DNA from 4 places in the Kitasatospora sp. NPDC048662 genome. Region 1 is predicted to be linked to each of the others. Evidence: riboswitches for the same ligand, from Rfam matches in the RefSeq annotation. Region 1 holds a riboswitch; each other region holds the start of a gene.
The links. Region 1 has a riboswitch for cobalamin ahead of ACZ6R9_RS07680 (ribonucleoside-diphosphate reductase subunit alpha). Riboswitches for the same ligand answer to the same signal wherever they lie in the genome.

Region 1 (3,713 bases):
GCACCAGGTACGGGTTGACCTGGAGGAACTCGCCGGACAGCGTCTCGCGCTTGAACAGGTTGGACACCTGCGGCTCGATGCACTCGTAGACGCCGGCGATGGACGCGATGGTCGCGGTCGGGGCGATCGCCAGCAGCAGCGAGTTGCGCAGGCCGGTCTCGGCGATCCGGACGCGCAGCGCGTCCCAGCGCCCGGTCCACTGCGGGGTGGCCGCACCGAAGTGGTCGATGTGCAGCTCGCCGCGGGCCGCGCGGGTCTCGCCGTACGCCTCGTGGCGGCCGAACTGCTCGGCGAGGTCCGCGGAGCGCTCGTACGCGGTGAGCATGATGCGCTCGGCGATCAGCGTGGAGAGGGCCTTGGCCTCGGCGGAGTCGAAGTCCAGCCGGAGCTTGAAGAAGACGTCCTGCAGGCCCATCACGCCCAGGCCCACCGGGCGCCAGCGGGAGTTGGACGCCCCGGCCTCGGTGGTCGGGTAGAAGTTGATGTCGATCACGCGGTCGAGGAAGGTGACCGCGGTGCGCACGGTGGCGTCCAGGCGGTCCCAGTCCATCGCGTTGATCAGGTCGTCGGCGGAGGCGCCCGGGGCGACGTGCGCGCCCAGGTTGACCGAGCCCAGGTTGCAGACCGCGGTCTCGGAGTCGTCGGTGACCTCCAGGATCTCGGTGCACAGGTTCGAGGAGTGCACCGTGCGGCCCGGCAGCGCGGTCTGGTTGGCGGCCCGGTTGGAGGCGTCCTTGAAGGTCATCCAGCCGTTGCCGGTCTGCGCCAGGGTGCGCATCATCCGGGCGTACAGGGTCTGCGCGGGGATGGTGCGCACGGCTTTGCCGGCCAGCTCGGCCTTGCGGTAGGCCTCGTCGAAGTCGGCGCCCCACAGGTCGACCAGCTCGGGGACGTCCGCCGGGGAGAACAGCGACCAGTCCTCGTTGGCGTTCACGCGGCGCATGAACTCGTCCGGGATCCAGTGCGCCAGGTTCAGGTTGTGGGTGCGCCGGGCCTCCTCGCCGGTGTTGTCGCGGAGCTCCAGGAACTCCTCGATGTCGGCGTGCCAGGTCTCCAGGTACACGCAGGCCGCGCCCTTGCGCCGTCCGCCCTGGTTGACCGCCGCCACGGAGGAGTCCAGGGTGCGCAGGAACGGGACGATGCCGTTCGACTTGCCGTTGGTGCCGCGGATCAGCGAGCCGCGGGAGCGGATCCGCGAGTAGGACAGGCCGATGCCGCCGGCGTGCTTGGACAGCCGGGCGATCTGCGCGTAGCGGTTGTAGATCGAGTCCAGGTTGTCCAGCGGCGAGTCCAGCAGGTAGCAGGAGGACATCTGCGGGTGCCGGGTGCCGGAGTTGAACAGCGTCGGGGAGCTGGTCAGGTACTCCAGGCGGCTCATCAGCTTGTACAGCTCGGCCACCTCCAGCACCGACTGCTCGGAGGTGCCGACCGCCAGGCCCGCCGCGACGCGCAGCAGGAAGTGCTGCGGGGTCTCCACCACCTTGCGGGTGATCGGGTGGCGCAGCAGGTAGCGGGACTGCACGGTGCGCAGGCCGAAGTACTCGAAGCGGTCGTCGCCGGCGGCGTCGATCAGCGAGTCGAACAGCTCGGTGTGGGCGGCGACGAACTCGGCGGTCGCGTCGCCGATCAGGCCCTCGGCGTGGCCGACGGCGATCGAGGCGGAGAACGAGGTGACGCCCTGGGAGGCGGCCTCGTCGGCGATCTCCATCGCGAGCAGGCGGGCGGCCAGCTTCGAGTACTGCGGGTCCTCGGCGATCATCGACGCGGCGGCCTCCACGGCCAGCCCGCGCAGCTCGGCGAAGTCCGAGCCCGCGTGGCGGCCGCGCAGCGCGGCGGCGGCGACGTGGCCGGGGTCCACCTGGGGGAGGTCGGTGCTGCGGTCGGTGAGCAGCCGAAGCAGCGCCGCACCGGGGTCGGTGAAGGCGTCGGCGGAACCCTGGGACGGCAGGGTGACTGAGGCGGCGACGGTCAAGGCGCACTCTCTCCTGTGGCGGCGGCGGACGTGGCTCAAGGTGTCCGGTGGCGCGCGTGCGGCAGGGGAGGACGGCACGCCGAAAACGCTCGATCGGCGCGCGAAAGACCCACCCCCGGCCCGCCCGCGAGGCCGGACGGCAAAGCTGTGCTGCATGGCGTCTGCGGGGATGCCGTGTCGCACACCGTCAGCAGGTCCTCGGACTGCGCGGGCGTCGCTACAGCCCGCTCACCGTTGCGGGGCAGTCCCGGATTCGCACCGGGTTCCCCTGCTTCGACAGCGAGGTCGAGCATACATGTTGTGGCGGCTGGAGCTGGCGGCACCAGATGTAGTAGCGCGTGTCGCGTCAGAGGTGCCGCGCGTAGACAACGGAAACCACGCCGGAGCCACCAGGGAACCGCCGCAGAACCGTCGCAGAACCGCCTCAGAACCGCATCGTGCAGACCATCAGGTCCACGCCCGGGGCCGCCTCCCAGTCCCGCTCGGGGGCGCGGAGGAAGCCCAGAGCATCGTAGATCCGGTGCGCCGCGGTCATCTGCGGCCGGGTGGAGGACGCCATCCCGGCCAGCTCGGGTTCCCGGCTGCGGTCGATCGCCGCGCGGTGTCCCGGAGGAGCTCGGCGTGGCCGGACCCGGGGCGGGTGCGGCCGTCGCCGGCGAAGGCTTCGACGCCGACCTCCCCGGCTCCGGCGAGATCGTGGTCCGGGGCGCGGCGGACGGTCGGGGAGTGCACCCGGACAGTGTGCCGGACGGCTCGCGGCGCGGTTCGGCCAGGTCCCGGTCAGGGGTGGGGCAGTGCTGGCAGGAACGCGCCGTTGCCGCGAAATCCCGCCACTGCCATGCTGGGCCGATGCTGAAGAACGTCGCGGTGATCGTGCTGGAGGACATCCACCCCTTCGAACTGGGCGTGGCCTGCGAGGTGTTCGGCATGGACCGCAGCGCCGCCGGCCTGCCCGGGTACGAGTTCGGCCTGGTCGGCGACCGGCCCGGCCCGATGCGCACCCACGCCGGCTTCGCGGTGCAGGTGCCCCACGGCCCGGAGCGGCTCGCCGAGGCGGACCTGGTGATCGCCGCCGCCACCGGCATCCGCGAGCACTACCCCGAGGCGCTGTGCGAGGCGCTGCGGGCCGCCCACGCGCGCGGCGCGCACCTGCTGTCGATCTGCTCCGGCAGCTTCCTGTTCGGCGCCGCCGGCCTGCTGGACGGCCGCCGCAGCACCACGCACTGGCAGTACGCCCACCTGATGGCCGAGCGCTTCCCACTGACCACCGTCGAACCCGACGTGCTGTACGTGGACGACGACCCGGTGATCACCTCGGCCGGCACCGCCGCCGGCATCGACGCCTGCCTGCACCTGGTGCGCAAGGTGCAGGGCGCCGAGGTGGCCCGGGAGATCGCCCGCCGGATGGTGGTCGCCCCGCACCGCGACGGCGGGCAGGCGCAGTTCATCAACCGCCCGCTGCCCGAGAGCGACGGCGACTCGCTGGCCGGGACGCTGGAGTGGATGCGCCGCCGCCTCGACCGGGAGGTCAGCGTGGACGACCTCGCCCGGCACGCCCACATGTCCCCGCGCACCTTCGCCCGGCGCTTCCAGCAGGAGACCGGCACCACCCCGCACCGGTGGCTGACCGGCCAGCGGGTGCTGCTCGCGCAGCGCCTGCTGGAGTCCACCGACGAGAGCGTGGACGCCGTCGCCGCCCGCTGCGGCTTCGGCAACGCCGCCACCCTGCGGCACCACTTCG
Region 2 (3,713 bases), on a different contig from region 1:
GGTTTCCGCTGCGCGGAGGTTCGGCGGCCGGGGCCTTGGTTGTGTGGGTCTCTGCCGCATGGGTCTCTGCTGTGCAGGTTCTCCTCGTGCGGGCGTCCGCCGCGCGCTTGTGCTGGGTGGGGTGGTTGCGTCGCGGGTGGGCGGTGGGCCTCTGGGGTGAAGGGGTGTCGGTGGGGGCGGGGAGAATAGGGGGGTTGGACGGGATCGATCGAGGAGTTGACGCGGGTGCCCGAGGGGCATGTGGTGCATCGGTTGGCCGGGTTGAACGGGGAGCTGTTCGGGGGGCGGGCGGTGCGGGTTTCTTCGCCGCAGGGGCGGTTCGGGGAGGGGGCCGGGCTGCTGGACGGGCGGGTGCTGGACGTGGCGGAGGCGCACGGGAAGCATCTGTTCCTGGGGTTCGGGGACGACTGGCTGCATGTGCATCTGGGGTTGTACGGGAAGTACGAGTTCGGGGTGGGGGAGGCCCCGGAGCCGGTCGGGCAGGTGCGGTTGCGGATGGAGAACGAGAGCGGGTTCGCGGATCTGCGGGGCCCGACGGCGTGCGAGGTGATCACGCCGGGGGAGAAGGCGGCGTTGCACCGGCGGCTCGGGCCGGATCCGTTGCGGCCGGGCGAGGTGGGGGACGCCGCGTGGCAGCGGATCTCGCGGAGCGGGACGACGATCGCGGCGCTGCTGATGGACCAGAAGGTGCTGGCGGGTGTCGGCAATGTGTACCGGGCGGAGGTGCTGTTCCGGCTGGGTATCAGTCCGCACCGGGCGGGCCGTGATCTGCGTCGCGCCGAGTGGGACGCGATCTGGGCGGATCTGGTGGCGCTGATGCGTGAGGGGGTCGCGGCGGGGCGGATCGACACCGTCCGGCCGGAGCACACGCCGGAGGCGATGGGGCGTCCGCCGCGGGTGGACGACCACGGTGGTGAGGTGTATGTGTACCGGCGGCAGGACCAGCCCTGCCTGGTCTGTGAAACCCCGGTGCGGACCGAGGAGTTGGCGGCCCGGAACCTGTTCTGGTGCCCGCGCTGCCAGCAGTCCTGACGGGCCGTCATCACGGAGGGTAATGACAAAGCCTTGACGCAAGGTTGACCGGCCCTTGGGCGAGGGCCCCGGAGCGCGCTACCTATTGTCGGGTCCATGCCCGTGCAACCGTTCCGGGGCCCGCGCCCGACCCCGGCCCTTCCGGTCCTGCCGTACCGCAAGCCCACCAAGGGCCGCGACTACTGGGTGCTGGACGACGTCCTCCCGGACCCGGACGCGGTGCGCGCCCGGCACCTGGCCCGCACCGACTGGGACGAGGGGTACCCGCACAAGCCGGAGTCCTGGCCGGGGCTGCGGGCGATGCCCGGCCTGGAGCCGGACGAGTTGGCACACGTCGAGAAGCTGGTGCGGGAGACCGTGCAGGTGCCGCGGATCTGGGCGCTGAGCGAGGCCGAGGGCGGCACGTTCAACCACAACTGCGTGCAGGTGGTGGGGGCGGGGGAGTGCGAGCCGCGCCCGCACACCGATTCGCGTTCGCTGTGCCGCTACGCCGCCGTGCTGTACCTCAACCCGAACGTGCCGAAGCGGTGCGGGACGAGTTTCTACCGGCAGAGCCTGCCCGGGGGCCGGCTCGGCGGGAACACCGTGGTCGCCCCGCACAACAACCTGGTGGACGCGCTCGGCACCCGTTTCGTCCCGCCGGACTCGTTCACCGAGGACCTGGCCGTCCCGCACCGCTACAACCGGCTGCTGCTGTACACCGCCAACCTGATGCACACCGCCACCGAGTACTACGGCGCCACGCTGGACGAGAAGCGGATGACCTGCGTGTTCTTCTGGATGGCGTGACGCGCCGTCAACCGGCCGGGTGGGAGTGATCTGCGACACCCGCGGACGGGTCCGGTCTTGCCGCTGCGCCCGGGGCGGTTCTACGGTGGTCGGGCCGTGGTGTTCGGGAAGCCGGTGCACTGTGCCCGTCACAGGAGTCCGGAGCGGCCCTCGCCACTGTGATCGGGGAGTCGTCGGCTCCCACCTCGTGCCACTGGCCGTTCGCGGCCGGGAAGGCCGGGCGCCGACGCCGAACACCCCGTCAGCCAGGAGACCGGCCACGGCATCTCACGAAGTGATCCACGAGGTGCTGGAGCGTGATGCGCGGATGACCGCGTCCGATTCGACCATGCCCGGAAACGTCCCGGGCTCCCCTCTTCCTGCTTTCCGCTGGCGTCGCGAGGACACCTGGCGCACGGCCGGCCTGATGGCGGTGATCCTGGCCCTGCACGTGGCGGCGTTCGGGACGCTGCTGTTCCTGGTGGTGCCGGAGAAGTACCAGGTGGGTACCCAGGTGTTCGGGGTGGGCCTGGGCATCACCGCCTACACCCTGGGCATGCGGCACGCCTTCGACGCCGACCACATCGCGGTGATCGACAACACCACCCGCAAGCTGATGGCGGACGGCCGCCGGCCGGTCTCGGTGGGCTTCTGGTTCGCCCTCGGGCACTCCTCGATGGTGGTGCTGATGGCCGCGCTGGTGGCCGGCGGGGCCGCGCTGGCGGGCACGCTGATGGACAAGGACTCGACGACCCATCAGGTGCTGGGCACCATCGGCACCACCGCCTCGGGGGCGTTCCTGTACCTGATCGCGGCGCTCAACCTGGTGGCCCTGCTGGGCATTCTGCGGGTGTTCCGGGCGATGCGGGCCGGCGTGTACGACGAGGCCGAGCTGGAGAAGCACCTGAACTCCCGGGGCTTCCTGGCCCGGGTGCTGAACCGGGCGACCCGGTCGATCACCCGGCCCGGCCAGATGTTCCCGGTGGGCATGGTGCTGGGCCTGGGCTTCGACACCGCCACCGAGGTCACTCTGATGGTGATGGCGGGTTCGGGCGCGGCGTCCGGCGTGCCCTGGTACGCGATCGCCTGCATGCCGCTGCTGTTCGCGGCCGGGATGAGCCTGTTCGACACCCTGGACGGCACGTTCATGAACTTCGCCTACCAGTGGGCGTTCTCCAACCCCGTCCGCAAGGTGTACTACAACCTGACCATCACGGGGCTGTCGATCGCAGTGGCCTTCGTGATCGGCACCATCGAGCTGGTCACGGTGCTGCACGACAAGTTCGGGCTGGACGATCCGGTGTCCGGCTGGATCGCCGGACTGAGCCTGGACAACGTGGGTTTCGTGATCGTCGGCCTGTTCGTGGTGGTGTGGGCGGCGGCGATCGGCTACTGGCGGATCGCCCGCCGTTCCAAGGCGTTCTCCGGAGCGGGCACGTTCTGACGGAACGTCAACCGGCGGCCAGGATCAGCGTTCCGGCGACGGCCAGCCCGGCGCCGACCACCTGGACCCGCAGCAGGCGTTCCTTGAGCAGGCCGCGCGCCATCAGCGCCGTCACCACCGGGTAGAGCGAGGCCAGCACCGCCGCCACCGCGACCGAGCCCAGCTGGGTGGCGGCGGTGTACAGGCCGTTCGCGGCCACGTCGGCGACGCCGACGGCGGTCAGCGAGGGCAACGAACGGGCCGCGCCGCGCAGTTCGAGCGGCTCCCGGCCGGCGGCGGCGGCCAGCATGCCGATGCCGACCACCGCGTTGGTCAGTCGTTGCACGCACAGCGTCAGCAGCAGGCCGCCGTCGGCGCCGGCGTGCCCGATCAGGGCGAGCGCCGCGCCGAACGCGAACGCGGCGGAGAGGGTGAGGACCAGGACCCGGCGGCTCACGGCCGGTCCGCCGCGCTGCGGGCCGCCGGCCAG
Region 3 (3,713 bases), on a different contig from region 1:
ATCACGAACTCGTCGAAGTTGGCGAGGTCGAGCGCGCCGCCGGTGCCGTAGGTGATGGTGTTGCCGGCGGGCAGCGTCTTCAGGCTGTAGTTGCCGGTCTTCTGCAGGGCCACGCCCCAGGCCGAGATGGCGCCGGTCCAGCTGGTCTCGCTGCTCGGGTTGGCGTTCTGCGCCAGCGGGTCGGGCTGGCTGGTGGAGATGATCCAGTCCGCGTTGCCCGCGGTCTCCGCCTTGGTGTTGTCGAACAGCACCCGCTTCGGGGTGGTGGCGGCGGCCGCGGCGGCGTTCTTGGGGGTGGCCGCGGTGGCGTGCTGCGGGACGGCGCTCGCGCCGGCGGCGACCACCAGTGCGGTGGCGGCGAGGGCCAGCGGGCGGGCGGCCTTCCACGTTCTGATCATCTGTCAATCTCCTCGAACCACAGGAACCATGGGGGTGCGGGTGCGCCTGCGCTACGCGCGTAGGCGGGCACACGCTGCCATGGTGGGGTAATCGGAGCTTGAACGGAACATGTCGATCACACGCCGTCCGCAATGATGCGGTTTGTCCCCACGTGATGGTGATCACTCAAAGCCGCGAGCCCGGAACGCCAGGTGGGACGGCGTTCCGGGCTCGGGGCTCAGGGCTCGGGCTCGGGGCTCGGGCTCGGGGCTCGGGCTCGGGGCTCGGGCTCGGGGCTCGGGCTCGGGCTCGGGTGGTGACGAGGTGTCAGGCAGCTGCGGGTTCGAGCAGGGCCGGGACGGGGCGCGGGTGGCTGTCGGCGTCGATGGCGACGAACGTGAGCCTTCCGGTGGCGACCCGGGTGACCGGGCCGGTGGCGTTCCAGCGCTCGGCGGTGACGGTGACGTGGACAGTCATCGAGGTACGCCCGGCCCGCTCCAGCTCGGCGTGCGCGGTGAGCAGGTCGCCGGCCCGGACGGGGGCGAGGAAGGTCATGCCGTCCACGGCGGCGGTGACGGCCGGGCCTTCGGCGTGCCGGGCGGCAGCGGCGGCCGCGGCGTCGTCGATGAGCTTCATCACCACGCCGCCGTGGATGGTGCCGTAGAGATTGGTGTCGTGCTCACTCATGATGTGCGCGAGCGTCACCTGGGACGCCTGCGCGGGCTTGGCGGCGGACACCACGGGTGCGACGGTCTGATCTGCCACGTCAACTCTCCTTCGCGAGTCGCGGCTTGGGCGATCCGCGGCACCGGTGGGCGCTGCGGGCGGCGGCAGGTCTTCGGACTCGCGGACATCTCCCGTGGAGGGCCTGCCTACTGGCCGTCGCTTCCCGGACCGGTCGGGCCCAGTGCGTGTGACGGCGGTCGTTCCCGCTCACCGCTGCGAGGCAGTCCTGGACTCGCACCAGGTTCCCTCTTACGACGCCCCTGCCCTGGCTCGGACGGGTGCGAACCGCTGCCCGACCAGCCTATATCCCCGCCGGAGGTGCTCAGTCCGCCCGGCGGTCAAGGGGGCCGCCAGCCTGCCGGACGACGCCACGGGGCGTCCACGCGGGGCGGGGCGGCGTGAGTCGCAGCGCACAGGCCTCGGCGACGACGGGAGCAGGACGTGGTGGCAGGCCCGGAGCGCTCCCGTCCGACGGTCGGGCCCACGGCAGTTGGTGCACCCGGCGGCCGCGCGAGTGGCGGCCCGGCCGGGGGCGGTCAGGGGGTCGGGCGGTGCCAGGGGGCGTCGGGGCGGGTGGGGGTGGGGTTGGCGGTCAGGCGCAGGGCGTAGGTGTCGGTGGTGACGGGGCCGAGGTAGTGGTGGCCGGTGAGGTGGCACCAGGCGGGGAGGTCGAGGGGGGCGGCGGGGTCGGTGGCGTGGATGTGGACGAGGGTGCCGGCGGGGGCGTCGGCGATGGCGGCGCGCAGCCGCAGGAGCAGGGTGACGCAGAGCAATCCGCGTCCGTCGATGGTGAGTTGGGGGGTCTGGTGGTCCGTCATCGTCGGGCCCGGGTGGCTGCGGTGGCGAGGGCGGGGAGGGTCAGCAGGGCGACCAGGCCGCCGCCGAAGGCGAGGACGGGGTAGCCGGCCAGGTCGACGACGGCGCCGGAGGCGAGGCCGCCGGTGGCGCCGGAGATGGCGATGGCGACGTCGACGCTGCCCTGGGTCTTGGCGCGGGTGGCGAGCGGGACGGCGTCGGTGAGGATCGCGGTGCCGGAGACCAGGCCGAAGTTCCAGCCGAGGCCGAGCAGGACGAGTGCGAGGGCGAGCAGCGGGAGGGAGCCTGCGGGGGCGAGGGCGGCGAGCACGCCGGCCGCGAGCAGGGTGAGTCCGGCGGCGGCGCCGACGGTGAGCGGGCCGTGCCGGTCGACCAGGCGTCCGGTGAGCGGGGAGGGCAGGTACATCGCGGCGACGTGCAGGGCGATGACGAACCCGGCTGCGGCGGTGCCCTGTCCGGCGTCGTGCATGTGGACGGGCGTCATGGTCATCACGCCGACCATGACGAGCTGGGTGACCACCATCACCTGCGCTCCGAGCAGGACGCGATTGCGGGTGCGGGCCGTTGACGTGCCGTCGGCGGTGTCCGCCGGGGTCTCGGCGGCCGGGGCCGCCGCGGCGGCGGCGCGGGCGAGCAGCAGCGGGTCGGGGCGCAGCCGGGTGGCGAGGACGAGCGCGGCGGCGGCGTAGGCCACGCCGCCCAGCAGGAACGGTCCGGCGAGTCGGGGCAGGTGCAGGGCCTCGGCGAGGTCGCCGGTGGGGGCGGCGAGGTTGGGGCCGAGGACGCCGCCGAGGGTGGTGGCGACCAGCACGGTGGAGATCGCCCGGGCGCGGTGTCCGGGGGCGGCGAGGTCGGCCCCGGCGTACCGGGCCTGGAGGTTGGTGGCGGTGCCGGCGCCGTAGACGAACAGCGCGAGGAACAGCAGGACGGGGCTGTCGAGCGCGGCGGCGGCGATCACGCCGACGCTGCCGACGGCGCCGGTGGCGTACCCGAGGGCGAGTCCGGGGCGGCGGCCGCGGGCCGCGGATATTCGGCTGACCGCGATCGCCGTGAGCGCGCTGCCGGCGGTGAACAGCGCACTGGGCAGCCCGGCCAGCCCGGTGCTGCCGAGCATGTCCTGGGCGAGCAGCGCGCCGACGGTGATGCCGGCGGCCAGCCCGGCACCGCTGAGGATCTGGGAGGTGACCAGGACCCGCAGGATGTGCCGCTGAACGGCGGGGTCGGCGGCGAGTTCGGCAGGTGGCGGCGCGGTGGTGCTGGTCTCTGACGTCACGGCTCTCCTCGGTTATCCAAAGTTTCGTGGAATATCCTAACGACCCCTCGCCGCAAAACCGCCCGGCGCACAGTTGGGGACGGGGCGCGCCGGGTGAGTGCGGCAAGCGCCCCCCTGGCGGGTGGTGAAAGGGGCCAGGTGGGCGGAGCGCGCGTCCCGGGGTGCGCGGCGCTGCCAAGGTGGGGCGGTGATCTCTCGACGCGGACTGCTCTTTGCTTCTGGCGGCGCGGCGGCCGCCGCCGCCCTGACCGGCCCCGGGGCCGGAATCTCTCGTGCGGCGGACGCGGCCCCGCCCGACCCGGCGCGGAAGGCGGCGGCGCTGATCATGGCGCGCCGGATCCTGCTGACCGACGCCGACCACAACGACCTGACCCTGGAGTACCTGAAGCTGCTGACCGGCCGTCAGCGCGTGAAGAAGACCGAGACGCGCGACGTGCTGGTGGTCGGCGCGGGCGTGGCCGGAATGGTGTGCGCCCGGCTGTTGCAGGCGGCGGGTCACAAGGTGCGGGTACTGGAGGCG
Region 4 (3,713 bases), on a different contig from region 1:
CGTCGGGCCGTCACAGCAGCGGGGTGAGGAAGCGGCGCAGCGCCTCGGTGTACCCGGTCGGGTCGGCGTTCCACAGCGCCGCGTGCTGCGCGTGCGGCACCGGGTGCAGGCTCACCAGGTCGTCCCGCTCGGACGCCAGCCGCCGGGCGGCCGCCCACGGGGTGAGCGGATCGTCCGGGCTCTGCAGCAGCAGCGCGGGCGAGCGGAGGTCGGTGCCGGCCGCGATCCGGGCGAAACCGGCCAGGTCCACGCCGGTGCGGCCCTGCGCGGCGAGGGTGCCGAGCTCGGCGAGCATCGGGGACGCGCCGCCCCAGACGGCCGCCCGGCGCACCGAGTCCTCCCAGTCCAGCACCGGGGAGTCCAGCACCAGTCCGGCGATCTGCCCCCGGTGGGCGGAGTGCGCGGCGGTGTGCAGGGCGATGGTCGCGCCGACCGACCAGCCGCACAGCACCACGTTGCGCGCGCCGAAGTCCAGCGCGGTGCGGATCGCCGCGTCGACGTCCTGCCACTCGGCCTCGCCGAAGTGCGCCAGCCCGTCCGGCGGGGCGGGGGCGCCGGCGTCACCCCGGTAGGTGACCGTCAGGGAGGGCATCCGCAGCGAGCGCAGCAGCGGCAGGACGGGCAGCGCCTGCGAGCGGTCGGCGGCCGCGCCGTGGATCAGCACCATCCAGGTGCCGCGAACCCCGGAGGTGCGCCAGGCCGGGAAGGCGCCGAGCTCGCCGGCCACAACGGTCTCGGCGAAGTCCAGGCCGAGCGCGGTGCGCGGGTCACCGATCAGCACCCGGGGCGTGAGCCGAACCTCGGTGCCGACGGTCAGCGTCCCGTACTCGGCCCGCTCCAAGCGCCGGGTGACCTGCCCGCCCCCGGAGCCGAGCACCTCGCCGACCACGGCGTGGCCGCCCTCGTCCCACTCCAGCCCGTAGTGCCCGCGCCGGACGGTGTCCGCGGTCGCGGTCAGCGCCACCCGGCCCGGACCGAGCTCCAGCACGGTGACCGGCGGCTGCACGACCGCACCCGGCTGCACCACCTGGTCCGACACCTTCCGGCCCAGGAGCAGGAACGCCGCCGCTCCGGTCCCTGCGGCGGCGGCTGCGACAACGGCGGCGGTTCCCCAACGCATGGCGGTCTCCCGGGGGCTGACAGTCCTGTGCCCTCCAGTGCACCCGCCCGCAGGCCGTCCGGCGAATCGGGGCGGCACCGCGGGTGACGTGCCGGCGCGGGGCCGGCCGGATGGCGCGGGCCCGGTCGCGGACGTCGGGCGCGGGGTGACGGCGCAGTCGTCCAGCAGCCGGCGCCAGGGCTCGGACCAGCGGCCGGGGCGGGGCGGCGAGGGCGCCTCGGCGGCGGGCCGGCGCGCCGCGGCTGGGGCGGGGCGGTGTCCTACAGGGAGGCGGCCGCAGCGCTGAAGGCACTTGGTGCCCGGGCGCGCAGGGACGGCTCGGTCGGCAGGATCACGGCGGCGGCCCGGCGGAGGTGGTCCGGTCGGTGAGCTCCGCTCCGGGGGTGTCCAGGACGGCCTGCGGGTGGCGGCGGCCGAGCGGGGCGGTGAAGTTCACGGCGTGGACGGACGCGGGCAGTTTGCCGCGCTGCGGTCGCCGGTGGAGGCGACGCGGAGCAAGGGCGGATGCGCGCGACGGGCCTGGCGGCGGAGGCGTTGCGCGGGCGGGTGCGCCGAACGGGGGGCCGGGGTCAGTGCTTGCAGGCCTTGGCCTGGAACTCCGCCACGGGGACGGTGGAGGTGGAGGTGCTGCCGTCGGAGGCGGTGCGGTGGTAGCGGACGTTGCCCGGCGTGAGCTGCTCCAAGTCCTCCGGGGTGAAGTCGACGTGCGTCGACGACCGGGAGCTGTCCTTGGTCCAGCCGTAGAGGTGGTAGGTGGTCCCGGCGTCGAGTGGGGCGGCGGACTTGCCGGTCTCCCAGCCCTCGGCGGGTGCGTCCAGGGTCCAGGTGGTCAGCCCGGGCCGGAGGGCGGAGTGGGCGGTCCAGGTTCCGATCGTTTCCTCGTGGCTGCCCTCGCTGGTGTAGAGGGTCGCTCCGTCGATCCGGTCGCCGCAGACCAGCAGGACGCCCAGCGGGTGGCCGTCCTCGGTCACGGATATCCCGGCGACGGCGTCGCTCGGGACGGTGCACCCCGAGGTCGCGGCCAGCGCGGCCAGGACCGCGGCGATCTGCGCGGCGCGCCGGGCCAGTTGTCGCACGGTGTCTCCCCCGGTGTCCCGCCGGTCCGGACCGTCCGGGTGGCGAATGTGGCTGCATCCTAGGGCGTCCGGATGCGCTCTGACCTCGGCGCCGGCGGTGGGCCGGTGTCCGACGGGGTGTGACCAAACGCTCCGGCGGCCTCGGTTGACTGCCGCGAAGCGGGCGTGGTGGGATCTTCGGGCCAAACGGAGGCAAGCAGAGGAAGCCGGTGCGAGTCCGGCGCGGTCCCGCCACTGTGACCGGACACCCCGCGCGGGGGTGACCGGAAGTCAGGAGACTCTGGCCCCCGTTCCGTCGATCCAGGGCGCGGACCCTGAGTGAGGACACAACGCCATGCGGGCTGCCCCGTACCTGGTGGGCGCGGTCGCGGGGTATCTCGCGGACGCCCGGCTCGGAGACCCCCGGCGCGGACACCCCGTCGCGCTGTTCGGCACCGCCGCGGGACGGCTGGAGCGCCGGCTGTGGCGCGACCACCGCGGGGCCGGCGCACTGCACACCGCACTCGCCGTCGGCGCCGTCGCGGGCGGGGCGGCGCTCGCCGCGCGGGCCGTCCGTCGCTCGCCGCTCGCCGCGGCAGCACTGACCGCCGGTGCGACCTTCACCGTCCTGGGCGGGACGTCACTCACCCGGGAGGCCCGGGCCATCGGGCGTTCGCTGGCCGCCGAGGATCTGACGGCCGCTCGGGAACGGCTGCCGCACCTGTGCGGACGCGACCCCTCCGGGCTGGACGAGCAGCAGGTCGCCCGGGCGGTGGTCGAGTCGGTCGCGGAGAACACCGCCGACGCGGTCGTCAACGCCCTGGTGTGGGGCGGCCTGGCGGGCGTCCCGGGGCTGCTGGCGTTCCGGGCCGTGAACACGCTCGACGCGATGGTCGGCCACAAGTCGGCCCGCTACCGCCGCTTCGGCTGGGCCGCCGCCCGCCTCGACGACCTCGCCGGGTGGCCCGGGGCCCGGCTCACCGCCCTGCTGACCGTCGCCGCGTCCGACTCCCCCGCCCGGACCTGGCGGGTCTGGCGCCGGGACGGCTCCGCCCACCCGAGCCCCAACGCGGGCCAGGCGGAAGCCGCGTTCGCCGGTGCGCTCGGCGTGCAACTGGGCGGGACGCTGCGCTACGGCGAGCGCGTCGAGCACCGGCCGGTCCTGGGCGCGGGCCTCCCGCCGGTCGGCCCGGCCGACATCGACCGCGCCTGCCGCCTCTCCCGCCGGGTCGGCGCACTGGCCCTGGGCGTCACCACCGCCACGCGCTACCTGATCCTCGCCCGGCGCGGCCGGCGGTCGAAGTGACTGCGCCGCTGGACGCGGATCTCTGGAAGCGGCCGGTGCAATTGGATGTGACGGAGGGAGACTTCGGCATGCCGCCGTCTCCCGCCTCGCGCAGTTCCTCGCGTCCCTTGCTCCCGCGCGACGCGGCACTCGCGTGCGGGCGGGCGGTGCAACTGGCCCCGGCGTGGTGCGGCTTCGGCATGCCGCCGTCTCCCGCCTCGCGCAGTTCCTCGCGCCCCTTGCTCCCGCGCGA

Region 2: another riboswitch for cobalamin. It lies ahead of nicT (Nickel transporter NicT); the one in region 1 lies ahead of ACZ6R9_RS07680 (ribonucleoside-diphosphate reductase subunit alpha).
Region 3: another riboswitch for cobalamin. It lies ahead of ACZ6R9_RS12365 (acyl-CoA thioesterase); the one in region 1 lies ahead of ACZ6R9_RS07680 (ribonucleoside-diphosphate reductase subunit alpha).
Region 4: another riboswitch for cobalamin. It lies ahead of ACZ6R9_RS22940 (cobalamin biosynthesis protein); the one in region 1 lies ahead of ACZ6R9_RS07680 (ribonucleoside-diphosphate reductase subunit alpha).

The regions. Positions count from the first base shown of each region.
Region 1 covers NZ_JBVJHA010000002.1:382,411-386,123, reverse strand. Annotated here, with positions in the region: gene ACZ6R9_RS07680 (ribonucleoside-diphosphate reductase subunit alpha) at 1-1,972, opposite strand, end outside; cobalamin riboswitch at 2,145-2,305, opposite strand; gene ACZ6R9_RS07675 (hypothetical protein) at 2,397-2,531, opposite strand; gene ACZ6R9_RS07670 (GlxA family transcriptional regulator) at 2,822-3,713, shown strand, end outside.
Region 2 covers NZ_JBVJHA010000011.1:159,755-163,467, forward strand. Annotated here, with positions in the region: gene ACZ6R9_RS26305 (Fpg/Nei family DNA glycosylase) at 226-1,032, shown strand; gene ACZ6R9_RS26310 (DUF6445 family protein) at 1,129-1,821, shown strand; cobalamin riboswitch at 1,902-2,097, shown strand; gene nicT (Nickel transporter NicT) at 2,150-3,244, shown strand; gene ACZ6R9_RS26320 (EamA family transporter) at 3,252-3,713, opposite strand, start outside.
Region 3 covers NZ_JBVJHA010000003.1:396,639-400,351, reverse strand. Annotated here, with positions in the region: gene ACZ6R9_RS12370 (putative Ig domain-containing protein) at 1-398, opposite strand, end outside; gene ACZ6R9_RS12365 (acyl-CoA thioesterase) at 706-1,143, opposite strand; cobalamin riboswitch at 1,191-1,409, opposite strand; gene ACZ6R9_RS12360 (sulfurtransferase TusA family protein) at 1,641-1,922, opposite strand; gene ACZ6R9_RS12355 (MFS transporter) at 1,919-3,193, opposite strand; gene ACZ6R9_RS12350 (flavin monoamine oxidase family protein) at 3,381-3,713, shown strand, end outside.
Region 4 covers NZ_JBVJHA010000008.1:222,772-226,484, reverse strand. Annotated here, with positions in the region: gene ACZ6R9_RS22950 (alpha/beta fold hydrolase) at 11-1,120, opposite strand; gene ACZ6R9_RS22945 (hypothetical protein) at 1,690-2,196, opposite strand; cobalamin riboswitch at 2,370-2,499, shown strand; gene ACZ6R9_RS22940 (cobalamin biosynthesis protein) at 2,531-3,481, shown strand.